Regions from separate parts of the Alkalihalobacterium sp. APHAB7 genome, predicted to be linked through region 1. Evidence: riboswitches for the same ligand, from Rfam matches in the RefSeq annotation. Region 1 holds a riboswitch; the other holds the start of a gene.
What was found. Region 1 has a riboswitch for thiamine pyrophosphate ahead of thiC (phosphomethylpyrimidine synthase ThiC). Riboswitches for the same ligand answer to the same signal wherever they lie in the genome.

Region 1 (3,601 bases):
TATATTTGCGGTTACAGGAACGATGTTATTTGCCGATGTCGCACCTGAATATTTCGGTAATTTACAATTATCGTTATTAACCCTATTCCAGGTAGTTACTCTAGAGTCGTGGGCTAGCGGGGTTATGCGCCCCATATTTGCAGAAGTAGCTTGGTCGTGGATCTATTTTGTCCTCTTTATACTTGTCGGTACCTTTATTGTATTTAACTTATTTATTGGTGTTATCGTAAGTAATGTAGAAAAAACAAATAAAGAAGATGACGATAATGATGAGGCCGAAATGAAAAATGAGGTGCGAGAACTTCGCAAAGAAATTGTGGAACTTAAAAATATGATGATTAAGATGAACAAAAGCTGAGGAAATCCCCTCAGCTTTTTACTTATTTTATTCCCATTTTATTTGGCCCAGCTTCGCCTTCCACCCAGTCAAACTCAATCTCAAACGAATGCTAGGTTATTCAATTGACTCGTCCGCCGCTCCAAAAAACTCATCATATAGGGCACGAACTGCTTTCTCTTCATCTTCTTGGCGAATACCAAACACTAAACTGACTTCCGAGGAACCTTGGTTAATCATTTCAATGTTTACATCAGCATTGGCAAGTGCCGTAGTTGCACGTGCTGAAAGGCCGATCGTATTGTGCATTCCTTCGCCAACCATCATAATCATGGAAAAATCGCGCTCTACATACACATCATCTACATCTAACTCTTCTCGAATACGAGTAATGATGCGATCTTCTTTCTCTCCATCTAACTGACACTGTTTTAAAATAACAGACGTGTCATCAATTCCAGATGGGATATGTTCATATGAAATGCCTTCTTCTTCAATAATTTGAAGTAATTTACGTCCAAAACCGATCTCGCGGTGCATTAAGTACTTCCGCACATATAGCGTACAAAATTCTGAGTCACTCGCAATTCCGATCACTGGATTTAAAACGCACGCACGTTCAGCCATAATCATCGTTCCACGAGCTTCTGGATTATTTGTGTTTTTTATACATACAGGAATGGACTGACGAAATGCAGGCATAAGCGCTTCATCATGAAATACCGAAAAACCAGCATACGATAACTCACGCATTTCACGATATGTCATTTTCTTAATGTTCACAGGATTTTCAACGATCTTTGGATTGGCAGCAAATACCGAATCAACATCTGTGAAATTCTCATATAAATCTGCCTTCACTCCTGCAGCTAAAATAGATCCTGTGATATCCGATCCACCTCGAGGGAAAGTAACTAAAGTTCCTTCTTTAGAGTAGCCAAAGAACCCTGGAAAAACAATCACACCTGGACGTTCCCTTAGTTGGAACAAATGATCGTAGCTTTCCGGAAGAACTTGAGCGTTCCCAGGTTCATCACTCACTAATAACCCGGCCTCTTTTGGATTTACATATTGCGCTTCAATTCCGGTACTTTGAAAGTAAGCTGCGATTAACTTTGCATTGTTGTCTTCACCGCTCGCTTTCATTTGATCCATGAATTTCCCTTCATGTGAAGTATCAAAAGCTACTCGGGCTTGTAAATCCTCTTTAATCGTTTCTATAATATCTGCTGACAAATTGAGATCTAATGCAATCTCTTCATAACGGCCTACGACGGCACGTAGAGCATTCTCAACGTCGCCCTTTTCTAACACGGCATCAGCTAACTGTATAAGTAAATCCGTAACCTTTGTATCTGTTAATTCCCTCTTACCGGGCGCTGAAACGACTACAAATTTTCTTTCTTCGTTCTCGGCAATGATTGAAGCCACTTTACGAATTTGCTCTGCGTTCGCCACTGATGTTCCACCGAATTTCGCTACTCTCATCTCGTTTCTCCAACTCCTATAAAGTTTTTTTCTGTTCCCTTAATATTTCAATAATTCATAATTTATCATAGCCCTTACCTGTTTGCAAAGTTGAATAAATTGGATATCGTAGGCTATGTAAGGATATATCACCAACTGGTTTATTCAACCTTCCCATTCTCCCCATTCACGCTAATCGATAGAAAACCCTCCCATATGGTTGGATTTTCATGTGACAGTAACACTTTACAGGAATAAAGAGCTAAAATTAACAAACAATATTCGACATTTCCTGGCAAAACTCCTGCTCACCAGAACGATATTCATAAATTATTCTTAACAACAAGAAAAGGAAAATAGATCCAATTAACTGTTTTCTTTTCCAAAACTTTGTGTTAATTTAATAGTACAACTGAAGAAAACGGGAGCTCCATAGCAAGGGGCTGAGAGGACAACTGATACTGTTGTCGACCGTGAACCTGATCTAGGTAATGCTAGCGGAGGGATTTGAAGAATATTTATGTCCATTCGACCGCTTTCTAGCGGTCTTTTTATTTTTATAGTGTGCGCATATTATTAAAGTCGTTGACATTTATAACAGTCAAATGATTTTTAATTGTTGCTGCTATAAAAAGGATGAAATTTCTTATATTGTGACCCCCCTCCTCCATGATCGGTTCTATCATCAAGAACTTAAATCAAACTTAGGAGGATTTTTTTATGTCAATTCTTAACCCATTTCCAAACAGTAAGAAAGTTTATGAGAAAAGTAGTACAAACGATTTTATTGCTGTTCCTTTCCGTGAAATTGAACTAAGCCCAACCTCATTTGATGGAGAAGAAATTCCTAATGAACCGTTTAGGGTATACGATACGACTGGGCCTTACACAGACACTAACTACCAATCAGATGTAAGAAAAGGTTTGCCTGGTTTACGCAAACAATGGATATTAGATCGTGGTGACGTTGAATATTATGAGGGTCGTGATATAAAACCCGAGGATAATGGTTTTATTGATATTGAAAGAACGAAAGCTGTGGAAGTCTTTGATACAACAAGCAGGAAACCATTACGAGCGAAGCAAGGGAAGAATGTAACCCAACTCCACTATGCTAAAAAAGGAATGATCACACCTGAAATGGAGTTTATTGCGATCCGAGAAGGTTTAGATCCTGAATTTGTTCGATCTGAAGTAGCGAGTGGAAGGGCGATTATTCCATCGAATATTAATCACCCCGAGAGTGAACCCATGATTATCGGACGCAACTTCCACGTAAAAATTAATGCGAATATTGGGAACTCTGCAGTCAGCTCCTCAATAGAAGAAGAGGTTGAAAAAATGACGTGGGCGATCCGCTGGGGTGCCGATACAATCATGGATTTATCTACAGGCAAACATATACATACTACAAGAGAATGGATTATTCGAAACAGTCCAGTTCCAGTAGGTACAGTCCCTATCTACCAAGCCCTTGAAAAAGTAAATGGAGTCGCTGAGGACTTAACATGGGAAGTCTATCGAGATACATTAATTGAACAAGCGGAACAAGGTGTAGATTATTTTACAATCCACGCGGGAGTGTTACTACGTTATGTCCCGCTTACAGCTAATCGTTTAACCGGTATTGTTTCTAGAGGTGGTTCCATTATGGCCGCTTGGTGTCTGGCACATCACCAGGAAAACTTCCTCTACACTCATTTTGCTGAGATTTGTGAAATAATGAAAGCATACGATATCGCCTTCTCATTAGGAGATGGTTTACGTCCAGGTTCGATTGCTGATGCGAATGATGAG
Region 2 (3,601 bases), on a different contig from region 1:
CCAGTAGAGTCGGGGTTTACATGGATTCCCTCGAGTGTTGGACGTGTCTTTTTTAACCGTTTCTCGAATAAATTGTATGTTGGTTTACTCGCTGTTAACGTCTTATTTTTAATTGTTAACCCGCAATCCTTTCCTAGTTATAAGGACATCTTTTTATTTGAAACGGTCATGCCAAGTTTGTTGTTATGGATGGGTGTTTCTTTGGTGCTTGTTTTGATCCATGAATTTGGACATATTTTAGCGGTTCGCTCATATGATTTACCCGCAAAACTCGGGATCGGACACCGACTATTTTTTGTTGTATTTGAAACGGATTTAACACCTGCATGGAAGCTCGCACCGAAACAAAGAAATAGATTGTACTTTGGCGGATTATGCTTTGATCAGTTGATGCTTTTTATCGCCTTAAGTCTGCAGCTCTTTTTCGGTGTGAATCACGGTTTGATTGCGGGAATTTTAGGGCTTGTCGTACTTGATATCTTCATTCGCACGATCTATCAATGTTGTTTTTACATGAAAACGGATTTATATTATGTGTTTGAAAATTGCACAGGTTGTTACAATGTGATGGAAAATGGGAGAAAGCTGTTAAGTCAGTGGTTGCCGTGGATCAAAAGCCCACCGGCGACGGAAACGTTTGCTGGCGAAGAGAAAACGGTGAAGCTGTATTCTATTTTTTTTGTAACGGGGATCTTATTAACTTGCAGTTTATTTCTCTTTTATTTTATTCCGCAAACAATCTACGCTTTTACGAAAATACTTCCAGGCTTTCTCCAACCGATTAGCGATCCTGTCTTTTGGGATGCAGCCGTTTTTGTTGGACAATTCGTGTTGATCCTCGGGTTATTGCTGTATTCGTGGATTAAAAATCGTGCGGAGGATGCGGTATAGGAATCAGAAGCACTGTTATACGATTTAATCAAAATTATGCCGATATATTGTAAGTTGCGCCGATAAAACTAAAGTTACGCCGATTTATCGTGAATTGCGCCGATAAAAGCAAAGTTACGCCGATTTATCGTGAATTTTTGCGGGGATATATTAAAAGTTACACCGATACTCATAAAAATTCTATTAAATGATACAAACATTTGAATTGATTTATATTTGATCAAGTTATAAAATAGATTAGAAAGATTTACCAAGAGAATATGCTCTACTAGGGGAGCCTGTCGTTCAGGCTGAGAAAAAAGGAACAGACTTTTTGACCCTCAGGACCTGATCTGGATGATACCAGCGTAGGGAAGTAGTTGAGTTTGAACTATGACTAGGTCCATATTTTTGACCTGGTTTTTTTGCATGCAGTTCTAGACTTTTTACATAAAATGGAGGGATTGTTATGGAATTAAGCAAACAAACGGTATTAATAACAGGAGCAAGTCGTGGAGTAGGAGCTGCATTGGCTAAAGCTTTTGTAAATGAAGGCGCAAATGTCGTAGTGAACTATTTTCAAAGTAAAGAAAAGGCAGAGGACTTGGCCCAGACATTAGGTGAAAAAGCGATCGCTATTCAAGCCGATGTAAGAGATAAGGATCAGGTCAATACAATGGTAGCTCAAGCAAAAGAATATTTTAACACGCCGGTTACAACGATCGTAAACAATGCGTTAATCGATTTTCAATTCAATCCTGTAGCTCAGAAAAATGCGTTTGAACTTCAGTGGGAGAATTTTAATACCCAGTTTGAGGGAAGTGTGAAGGGCTCACTAAATACGGTGCAGGCGTGTTTAGCCGACATGAAGGAAATTGGGTTTGGTCGTATTGTGAATGTAGGGACCAACTTAGTACAAAACCCAGTGGTTGCCTACCATGAGTACACAACCGGGAAGGCTGCACTCCTCGGATTTACGCGCAATTTGGCAAAAGAACTAGGGCAATACGGGATTACAGTCAATATGATCTCCGGTGGGCTTTTAAAAGAAACGGATGCTAGCAGCGTCACAACGGAAGAAGTGTTTGGTATCATTCAAGCTACAACGCCATTACAAAAAGTAACGACACCTGAAGAATTTGCTGAAACCGCTTTGTTCTTTGCATCCCCGTGGGCACGAGCAGTAACAGGCCAGAACTTAGTCGTTGATGGTGGATTGGTGATGGACTGATTCACCATCTACAGTCAATTATATGGGGAAATGAACAACAATTAGTCATAATTAGTTAAGATTGATTACAACCAATATCATTAATAGGAAAGTATCGTTTTACTTTAGAAATAGACTTTGCTAATTCAGCAAAGTTTATTTTTGCTTTTGGACCGTAAGCCAAGCGAATGCTTGGCTCTTCACGCATAGCGTGAAGCTTTTGAAAAGAAAATCGGTCCAAAAGCAACAAAGTTTACGAAAACAGCCTTTAATAAAAAATAGCTCATATATTACTACTAGAATCGTTAGTTCAGCACTATTCGACAAAGTTACTCATTGAATGATTACTCATTCATGTTATAATCAATATTATCTAAATATTTTAAATAATTTCAATTATGTATACAGACTTACAGAATATTTTAATCACTTCTACTACATATTAAACTCACTAAAAAGATAGAAATAATTAAGATTAATACGAACTCTTACTGAAAATAATAAATGTGGAGCGGTATGGTCGTGTTATTTTTTGGTTTCTATACAGGACGTTTTTCATTCTGGGAGTTGACTTTGCGAGCAGAGGATTAATAAATCAACGAATGTAAGCGTATACACAAAAGGGAGGATCTATCATGGCTTTGCCAGCAAAACAAGAAACAGTTGTTGAAACACCCCTGCAGCAAGAGAGACCGGCACATAATGAGATGTTATTTTACGGAATGGGCTTTTTTGGAATTATTTTAATATGGACTATGGTTGGGACATTTTTAACATTCTATTATACCGATGTGGTTGGAATTTCGGCTGGTGTCGTTGGTACACTCATGTTAGTTGCGCGTCTGTTAGATGGTTTTACGGACGTTGGTATGGGCGCGCTAGTGGACCGAACGAAGTCTAAGTATGGAAAGGCTCGTCCGTGGATTTTATGGTTGGCGATTCCATTTGCGGTTTCGGGGGTTCTGTTATTCTCCGTACCAGAACTTAGTACGACTGGAAAAATCGTTTATGCGTATGTGACTTATTTTCTTCTCATTTTAATGTACACAGCAATTTCAATTCCTTATAAAACACTACTTGGATTAATGACACAAGATCAAAAAGGGCGTACGTTAGTCAATGTGTATACAGGTGTATTTACTTTGTTGGCTACGATCCTTGTCATGACATTAGCTCAACCGATCGCTAGTAGTATCGGTGGAAATTTAGGATGGACCGTTGTTGCATTCGGTATTGGTGTCATCATCATCGTAAACTGTTTACTCGCTTTCAGCAAAACAAAAGAACGAGTCGATATTGAAACGACCGCTCAGCCTAAAGAGAAAATCCCATTTAAAACTGAATTTAAAGCATTACTTAGTAATAAATATTGGGTCATCATAACTCTTTATTGTGTAATCGCTTATACATTAAATGCTCTTTTATCCGGTGCAGGTATCTTTTATGCTCAATATATTTTAGGTAGTGCAGGATACTTTTCTTTAATTGCTCTTACTTTATTTTTACCGACGATCGTTGGTT

Region 2: another riboswitch for thiamine pyrophosphate. It lies ahead of ACNSTQ_RS17650 (3-oxoacyl-ACP reductase); the one in region 1 lies ahead of thiC (phosphomethylpyrimidine synthase ThiC).

The regions. Positions count from the first base shown of each region.
Region 1 is NZ_JBLWFS010000007.1:132,669-136,269, reverse strand. It holds gene ACNSTQ_RS09645 (ion transporter) at 1-358, shown strand, start outside; gene ACNSTQ_RS09640 (aspartate kinase) at 455-1,825, opposite strand; TPP riboswitch at 2,216-2,327, shown strand; gene thiC (phosphomethylpyrimidine synthase ThiC) at 2,525-3,601, shown strand, end outside.
Region 2 is NZ_JBLWFS010000022.1:40,557-44,157, forward strand. It holds gene ACNSTQ_RS17645 (peptidase) at 1-891, shown strand, start outside; TPP riboswitch at 1,152-1,262, shown strand; gene ACNSTQ_RS17650 (3-oxoacyl-ACP reductase) at 1,340-2,101, shown strand; gene ACNSTQ_RS17655 (MFS transporter) at 2,716-3,601, shown strand, end outside.